Regions from separate parts of the Novimethylophilus sp. genome, predicted to be linked through region 2. Evidence: riboswitches for the same ligand, from Rfam matches in the RefSeq annotation. Region 2 holds a riboswitch; each other region holds the start of a gene.

Region 1 (2,201 bases), on a different contig from region 2:
CCGGTGTCCAAGGTGCGATGGTGTTCCCATACATTGCCACTCGCGACTACTTGTTGCAGGACTTCTTGGGCGAAGTCCGGTGTGGTGCCGTAGTGATGCTACCGGACGGGCGAGCCAATGGCGCTTGGGAGTTGAATCCGGACGGTCGCCTTCACGCGCAGCTTGGTACTGCGCTAGCCCGTTGCCTGCCCCACCGCGAGTACCCAGGTTCTCAAGCGGAACAATCGGTGCGCCGCGTAAACCTCCGTGCGTTCTCAGACAGCTATCTGGAAAAGTGCTTGGCGTTGAAACATGCCACGCAGCCTTGAGCGCAAAAAAAGAGCCGCCTCTGTGTGAACAGGAGCGGCTTTGGATGGTGCCCGAGGCCGGAATCGAACCGGCACGCCTTACGGCGAGGGATTTTCTTACCACTTCGGCTTTCGCCGCCAGCGCATGCGCTGTTCGTGGTCTGGAGCACGCCTTCACCATAGCCTTGCGGCCGTAGGTGCCCGCCGTCTGCTCTCTACACCTTCCCAAGCGCTGGGCCTGGGCTTGGCTCGGCGTTGGCTCGGATGCAGGGGCATCCAGGGCTTTCGCCGACTTTGACGGGCTTCACTTCGGGCGTTTCCCCCCGAAGGCTCAAATTGTTTAAGTCCCTTGTGTCTACCGATTTCACCACTCGGGCATTGCACGATGCTATGGAGCCTACACCTCTTTCCGCTGGCTCCTGCTTGGCTCCTGGCCATCAAGCCGAGCCGCGAAGCTACGCCTTGAATGCTCGCAAACCGTTGTCACTATTAACCTTCCGCCTAGGCGGCACAAGAAAAAATGACTTGACAAAACAGATTTTAAGTCCGCTACGTCTACCAATTCCGTCACCCCGGCGAAGGACGTAATTCTACCTTGAGTACGCATACCGCGTAACCTCTGTGTAACTATTCCCGATAAAAATGGTCACATCGCTTGTGCCTGAAATGCCGCTTATCGGGTATGGCTTTCCGTTTGTCGTTAATGTTTTGCATCTGCTGGTCGATTTAGGAAAGACTTAGGCATTAGTATTTGACCGTGTTTTTTGTGCCCGATTGTTCGTGCCATGGTCAATTAAAGGCAAACCCATCGAAAGGTGGGGACGCAAAGTTTCCGGTCTAAGGGATATTCCTATGACGGCGGGGCTGCCGGTACAGGCCTTGTTCCAGGTCCCCGTCAGATTTCGTTGCATCCTTATCCTTGATCGGAAGTTTCTGGATTTGAATGTGGAGTTCCGGACGTGACGAGTGAGGCGCGCTGGTTCCATACGGCATTGCTTGATGTTGAGCCTCGTGCTCGGGCAAATGCCCCGTTTGCAGGAGACCGTCATGAAAATGAAATCGCATTACATCCACCCGGACCAGTTGTGTGTCGGCCTCTATATCCATCTCGACCTGGGCTGGATGGGCCATCCTTTCACCTTCAGCAACTTCAAGATCAAAGATGAAGGCCAGATCGAGAAAATTCGCGCCCTGAAGCTGAAACAGTTGCGTTACGATCCACTGCGCAGCGATTGCGAACCGCTGCTGCCGCCAACGGTACCGGCCGCATGGGCACCCATGAAGGTCGCAGTACCGGTATCGCCCGCGCTGGATCTGCAGAAGCGTTCGAACCGCCTCAAACAGCTTAACGATATCATTCTCTCCTGCGAGCGGAAATTCGTCGTGGATGCCCATCGGGTGCGGGCTGTCACGCGTAATTTATCGGCTCATCCGGCGAGCGCCCGCGAAGAGGCGGAATTACTGGTCAACCAGATGGTGAAGTCGGCACTTACGGAAAGTGACGTGGTGCTGCACGCCGTCGGCAGCAATCATTCCCAGCAGGAAAATTATGTACATTCGCTCAACGTGACCGTACTTGCGCTGATGCTGGCGAAAGCGCTCGACATGTCCGACGAGGATGCGCGCGAACTGGGGCTGGCGGCGATCTTTCACGATATCGGCAAGGCGGAAAGCCCACTCAATAAATCGTTCATAGACATGCATTGCGAACTGGGGTCGCGGCTGGCGCTACAATCCGGCATGTCCGAGCGCATCGCCAGAATCATCCTGCAGCATCACGAATACGTCGATGGTTCGGGTTATCCCAAGCATCTGAAGGAAGCGCAGATCGATCCGCTGGCGCGCCTCTTGGGGATCGTCAACGATTACGAAAACCTGTGCAATCCGGCGAATCCGGCCGACGCGATGACGCCG
Region 2 (2,201 bases):
GTGAGCGTAGTTGAACACCGCAAAACGATCCGGCGCCATCGCGATGACTTTATCCAGCGTCGGCTCGAAGCTGGCGACGGTCTGGTGCGGCAGGCCGACCATGAGATCGAAATTGACACTGTGAAAACCGGCATCGCGTATCCAGCCGTACACTTCACGGATCAGGGCTTCCGGCTGCACGCGATTGACTGCGTGCTGTACCCGGTCGTCCAGATCCTGCACGCCCAGGCTTAGCCGGTTGAAACCGCTTTGACGCAGGGCCTGGATATGGTCGCGCGTCAGCTCGCGCGGGTCCATTTCGCAGCCGATTTCGGCGTCATGCGCAATATGGAATTTACCTGCGAGGTAGTCGTATAAGCGGCGCAAATCGTCCGGTTTGAGATAGGTTGGCGTACCGCCGCCCCAATGCAGCTGCCTGACCTTGCGTTGCGGATTGATCAGCGCGGCGACATGGTCGATTTCACGGAACAGGTCTTGCAGGTAGGACTCGGCCTTGCTGTAGTCCTTGGTGGCGATCATGTTGCAACCGCAGTAGTAGCACAGCGTATCGCAGAACGGGATGTGGGCATAAAGCGAGATATCGCGGCCCTTGTCCTGGCTCTCGCGCAGCTCCTGTTCCCACTGTGCCGGCCCGAAGCCCTCATGGAAATAAGGCGCGGTGGGATAGGAGGTGTAACGCGGTCCGGCCTTGCAGTATTTGTGCAGCAGTTCGGTAGAGAATTCCATACGCCAATTATACTCCGGCACATGCACCCTTATATCTTGATTTATAACAAGCAGGATAAAATTTCACGCAGAACCCTAAAAATCAGTTGACAGCACCCCGCAAATACCCAAAATAACCGCAACGAAAGGGTTAACTCGGCCGAAAGGCGAGGGCACAAAGTTTCCGGTCTAAGTAGTGTCTCACTATACGATAGCGGAGCTGCCGAAAGCCATGATACTCCTGTGATCTGCCTGCCTCCGGTTCCCTGCTCACAACCATAACAAGAAAGTGGCCCCGCATGCCTGTTGCACAACTCAAGGATTATTGTTTTGCCCATCAGCCCATTCTTGGGCCGGACGGCGTCATTGTCGCGATGGAATTGCTGTATCGCGACGCGCAGCCCGAAGCGAAAAATGCTTTCGATCACACTGCCGCCACCGCCAATGTCATCATCAGCGCCTTCAACCATATCGGCATGATCGAACTGATGGGCAACCGCAAGCTGTTCATCAATGTCGCCGAGGAGTTGCTGCTGAGCGATACCATCACCCTGTTACCCAAAGACAAGGTGACGCTGGAGCTTCTCGAGCATATCGAAATCACCGATGAGATCATTGCTCGCGTGCGCCATCTCAAGGAAATAGGCTATGAGTTCGCGCTGGATGATTATGTCTTTCACGCAGAACCGTGCCCATTGTTCGAGTTGGTGGATATCATCAAGGTTGATATCTTGCAGACCGATATCGGCAGCCTGCCCCAACTGGTCAACTATCTGCGGCAATGGCCTTGCAGGCTGCTGGCCGAGAAGGTGGAAACGCGCGAAATCTACCATGCCTGTAGCCGGGCCGGATTCGACCTGTTCCAGGGATATTATTTTGCCCACCCCGCCATCATCGATGGCCGCATGACCGACCCCACCAGGTTGGCGGTGCTCAACCTGCTGGCCAAAGTGAACAACGACGCGGATTTCGGCGAGATCGAGGCATCGTTCAAGGGCAATCCCGGGCTGACCTACAGCTTGCTGCGCCTGATTAATTCCCCGGCCTTCTATTCTTCAAATAAAATAGGCTCTATCCGACAAGCGATCCATATACTCGGCATGCGTCAGTTGGGCAGATGGCTGCAGGTTCTGTTGTTTACCCAACAGAACGACCGGGGTTGTACGCCGATACTTGAACTGGCGGTGCATCGCGGCAGATTGATGGAGTCGATGGCTGAATCCGTCAACATCATGCCCGAACGTGCCTATGTCGCCGGCATGCTTTCACTGGCAGACAGCGCGCTGGGCATGCCGATCGGAGACATCGTCAACAGCCTCAATCTGGTGGATGAAGTGAGCCATGCTTTGCTCGAACGCGAAGGCAAGATCGGCGTGATGCTGAATATCTGCAACCAGCTGGAAAACGGGGATTTCGACAGCGTCGCAGACATGGCGGAAATGCTGGGAATTCCCATTCCTACGCTGATGGAGAAGCAGCAGGAATCTATTACCTGG
Region 3 (2,201 bases), on a different contig from region 2:
GATAAAAACAAAAACGGCAGCCTGGGCTGCCGTTTTCTTTTGGCTGTCGGCTGACAGCTAAACGCTGAACTTCGACACTACCGTGCTCAGGTTTTCCGCTTTCTCTTTCAGGCTCTGCGACATGCTGTGGAAGGCATTGGCTTCCTGCGCGTTCTGCTGGGACAAATCCTCGATATAAGTCACCGCTTCGGTAATGCCGCCGACTGCGGTTTCCTGCTGCGACGCCAGTGTGGCGATGGTGTCTGACATGCCGACGATGGTTTTGACCGAAGTCAGAATACCTTGCAGCGCCGCATCCGCAGATTTGGCATTACCGGCGGCGGTAGCCGCATCGCCCTGCTTTTCGCACACCGTCCTGGATACCTGCTGCGCCTTGTTCTGCAGGCTGGTGATAATCTGGTTGATTTCTTCGGTGGACTTGCCGGTACGCTGCGACAGATTGCGCACCTCGTCGGCCACCACAGCGAATCCCCGTCCGGCTTCGCCGGCGCGTGCGGCTTCGATCGCGGCATTCAGCGCCAGCAGATTGGTTTGCTCGGAAATATCGCGTATCACCTGCATCACGGTGCTGATCTTGTTGATTTCGTCTTGCAGCGAGGCAATCGACTCGGCGATGCCCTGCACATCGCTGGAAATATGCTCCAGCGCATGGATGGTCTCACCCACCACCGCACTGCCGCTGACCGCCGATGTATTGGCTTCGCGCGCCGTTGCCGCGACATTGGAGGCATGCAACGAGACATCCTTGATCTGATCCGCCAGATGCATGATGCTGTCGGCAATCTGGTGGGTACGCTCGCCCTGGCTGGCAATGGCTTCCTTGGTGCGCGAAGAGATGCCGCTCATGTCCGTCGCAGCGCCGTTGAGGTCCACCGCGGTGTCGCGCAGCGTCAGGATCAGCTTGGCAGTGCCTTTGCGAGCGTTGTCATATTCGTAGCCCATCCAGGCGAAATCGTCCTTGCCGTTGAGGCCGAATTTCTTCGAAAGATTGCCTGCCGCCATTGTTTGCAGAGCCCCGACGATGGCCGTGGCACGCCGCGCGGCGCGCATGCCGAACCATAGCGCCGTGAAGATATTCAAAATCAGAAAGGCAATGGTTACCGGCAGCGAATTGACGAAATAACTCACGACAAAGGCAATCGTCACCAGTGCGGAAAGAATCAGGAACTGCTTGCGCAGATTAAGATTCTCAACCAATTTTTCCAATATTGAATTCATGATGCCAAGATCTCCTCGTGAGGCATGGCCAGATCGACATCAGGAATGGCGTGATAGCACTGACACCGCCCACCCTTTGGTGGGGAGCAAGAAGTGTCGTCCGGCAATCCCGCTATCCTGAAATACCGCCATGGACCGGTAATTTTGCGCCCCTGCCTTACGGCCAGGCTCGCCTTTATCAAACGATGTGGTGGGATTATGGAAGCTGTGTGCCCGTTAGTCAACAACTCCGCTCCTAGAGCGGAGTTCGGGCCAGCTTGCCAGAAATTCGGCGGCAGCGGAGATTCCTTGCGCCGGATGCCTATCCAGTTCCGATTGGAACGGCAACGTTGCGATGCGTGGCGCCGGCAGACGCTGTTCGAGCGTTGCGATATTGTCCCGCAATGCCGGCATTGCGGGCTCGACCTGATTCGCCACCCAGCCTGCCAGGCGCAAGCCGGACCGCGAGACTGCATCGCTGCTCAGCAAAGCATGGTTGAGGCAGCCCAGGCGCATGCCGACCACCAGAACGACCGGCAGCTGCAGCGCGACGGCCAGATCGGCGGTGTCCTGGCTGTCGTTGAGCGGCACGCGAAAGCCTCCCACCCCTTCCACGATCACGACGTCGGCCTGGGCCTGCAGCATGGCGAATCTTTCCAGTATCGGCTCCAGCCGGATATGCGTTCCAGCCATGGCGGCGGCGATATGCGGCGCCAACGGCGGCTCGAAAGCGTAGGGATTGACCGCGTCCCGGTCCGCCTCGACGTTGCCCGACGCCAGCAGTTGCGCGACGTCATCCGATACCAGCCTGCCGTGTTCGCTGCGGCATCCGGCCGCGACCGGCTTCATGCCAACCGCGCGCAGGCCCTGAGCCGCAAACGCACGCAGCAAGGCGCAGCTGACGAAGGTTTTGCCGATGCCGGTATCGGTGCCGGTAATGAAATAGGCCTGCTTCATTTGTGCCGGTGCAAGGTGATGGGCTGGGCCCCGCCCGGCAGCGACGG
Region 4 (2,201 bases), on a different contig from region 2:
CAGTTCGGCGGCCTGTCCAACCCGGTGCAGTGTGCTTCCATCGATGAGGTGTTCCGCGCGGTGGAGGCGGGCAAGGCGGATTACGGCGTGGTGCCGGTAGAGAATTCCACCGAGGGCGCGATCGGCCGCACGCTGGATTTGCTATTGCAAAGTGCGCTCAATATTTGCGGTGAGATCGAACTGCCGGTGCATCACAATCTGCTGTCCAGACAAACCGATAGATATTCCATCCGCAAGGTATATTCCCACGCGCAATCGCTGGCGCAATGCCACGAATGGCTGAACCAGAACCTGGCGGGTGTCGAGCGCGAAGCGGTGGCCAGTAATTCCGAAGCGGCACGCCTGGCGGCCGAAAACGAGGGGGTTGCGGCAATCGCCAGCCGGCGCGCCGGCGAACTGTTCGGCCTCAGCCTGCTTGCGGAAAGCATAGAGGACGACCCGCGCAATACCACGCGTTTTCTGGTGCTGGCCACGCATGACGTGGCAGCCTCGGGACGCGACAAAACCTCGCTGGCGATGGCGACGCGCAATGTGCCCGGCGCCGTTGTCAAATTGCTCGCGCCGCTGGCCGAAAATGGCGTCAGCATGACCAAGCTGGAATCGCGGCCTTCTTATACCGGGCTGTGGGAGTATGTATTCTTTGTCGACATCGAAGGCCATCGCAACGACGGGAAGGTCGCACGCGCACTGGCCGAACTGGAAAAACACGCGGCATTCATCAAGGTGCTGGGGTCGTATCCAATAGCGGTAATCTGACGGCCGCCACTTGGCGGCATCGATATTGACACTTCACTTTACTCAAGTAGAATCACCCTTTTACTGAACAGGGCAAACTTGCTGAAAAGCAAGGGCGCAAAGTCACCGGTCTAAAGAGATATTCTCCATGACGGCGGGACCGCCAGTACGTATGTCTGCGGCTATCATGGCCGCGCACTGCGGCGGACCGTCGCCATTCACTCCGGTGACAAGCTAGCGTCCGCGATCGGCAGTAGACATGAACATTATTCTCGGTTCCATCATCGTCGTCGTAGGCGTTTTGGGCGGCTACTCCATGGAGGAAGGCCGCATCGCGGCGTTATACCAGCCCGCGGAACTGGTCATCATCGGCGGAGCCGGTTTCGGCGCCTTCCTTATATCCAATCCGCGCAGAATACTGAAGAAGTGCCTGCTCGCCGCAGGCAGGATACTGCGCGGCTCGCAATACACCAAGGAGTTTTATGCGGAAACGCTGGCCTTGTTGTATGCAATCCTGATGAAAATTCGCAAAGAAGGGATGATAGGAATAGAGCCCGATATCGACGCCCCTTATAACAGTCCCATTTTCGAAAAATTTCCCAAGGTACTGGCGGATAAGCGCACTGTCGAATTTATTTGTGATTATTTCCTGATCATGGTCAGCGGCAACATGAATGCCTATGAAATCGAGAATCTGATCGATATCGATCTGGAATCGGCGGCCCATTCGGCAAACAAGCCTGTTGAAGCGTTGACGTATCTCGCGGAGTCGCTGCCGGCGTTCGGGATCGTTGCCGCCGTTATGGGTGTCGTGATCACGATGGCGTCGATAGGCGGTCCGCAGGATGAGCTTGGGCACAAGATTGCCGCCGCGCTGGTGGGCACCTTTCTCGGCATTTTGCTGGCATATGGTTTCCTGGGCCCCGCTTCCAAGCTGTTGCAGAATATTGCGGAAGACGAGGAGCAATTTTTTACCTGTATCAAGACCGGCATTATTGCGCATCTGAACGGTTATCCGGTGAGGATGGTCATTGAATTCGCCCGCGTATCGATTTCACCGGATATCCGGCCGGCTTCCGCCGAATTGGATAAATATGTGCAATCTTTTTCAAAGAAAAACTGACGCAATGATTGCGCGCAATATCCAGCGCAAGCTTTCTCATTTAAAATCGCAGAATTAATGCTTGCTGATTGCCGGGTTCGTGTCCGGCAATCAATTCATTTTGCGTAAGTCATCAGGAAACCCTCGTGAAAACTTTGTCTGAACTCGCGCCTGAGTATGTGCGGGCGATCGCTCCCTATCAACCGGGGAAACCGATTTCCGAACTGGCGCGCGAGATGGGGCTGGATGAAGGCGATATCGTCAAGCTGGCATCCAACGAGAACCCGCTCGGCGTGAGCCCGAAGGCATTGGCTGCGATGCGCGATTCGTTGCAGGATATAGCCCGCTATCCCGACGGCAACGG

Evidence for each region. Region 2 has a riboswitch for cyclic di-GMP ahead of VGK14_RS13880 (EAL and HDOD domain-containing protein). Riboswitches for the same ligand answer to the same signal wherever they lie in the genome.
Region 1: it holds a riboswitch for cyclic di-GMP, as region 2 does, so the genes downstream of both, VGK14_RS06000 (HD-GYP domain-containing protein) here and VGK14_RS13880 (EAL and HDOD domain-containing protein) in region 2, are expected to answer to the same signal.
Region 3: it holds a riboswitch for cyclic di-GMP, as region 2 does, so the genes downstream of both, VGK14_RS00810 (methyl-accepting chemotaxis protein) here and VGK14_RS13880 (EAL and HDOD domain-containing protein) in region 2, are expected to answer to the same signal.
Region 4: it holds a riboswitch for cyclic di-GMP, as region 2 does, so the genes downstream of both, motA (flagellar motor stator protein MotA) here and VGK14_RS13880 (EAL and HDOD domain-containing protein) in region 2, are expected to answer to the same signal.

Annotation. Positions count from the first base shown of each region.
Region 1 covers NZ_DASXVH010000042.1:1,337-3,537, reverse strand. The annotation lists gene VGK14_RS06005 (hypothetical protein) at 1-308, shown strand, start outside; cyclic di-GMP riboswitch class I at 1,076-1,159, shown strand; gene VGK14_RS06000 (HD-GYP domain-containing protein) at 1,335-2,201, shown strand, end outside.
Region 2 covers NZ_DASXVH010000099.1:8,657-10,857, reverse strand. The annotation lists gene hemN (oxygen-independent coproporphyrinogen III oxidase) at 1-726, opposite strand, end outside; cyclic di-GMP riboswitch class I at 845-933, shown strand; gene VGK14_RS13880 (EAL and HDOD domain-containing protein) at 1,005-2,201, shown strand, end outside.
Region 3 covers NZ_DASXVH010000010.1:32,816-35,016, forward strand. The annotation lists gene VGK14_RS00810 (methyl-accepting chemotaxis protein) at 58-1,218, opposite strand; cyclic di-GMP riboswitch class I at 1,318-1,402, opposite strand; gene bioD (dethiobiotin synthase) at 1,435-2,154, opposite strand; gene bioC (malonyl-ACP O-methyltransferase BioC) at 2,151-2,201, opposite strand, start outside.
Region 4 covers NZ_DASXVH010000098.1:5,541-7,741, forward strand. The annotation lists gene pheA (prephenate dehydratase) at 1-756, shown strand, start outside; cyclic di-GMP riboswitch class I at 818-903, shown strand; gene motA (flagellar motor stator protein MotA) at 995-1,858, shown strand; gene hisC (histidinol-phosphate transaminase) at 1,984-2,201, shown strand, end outside.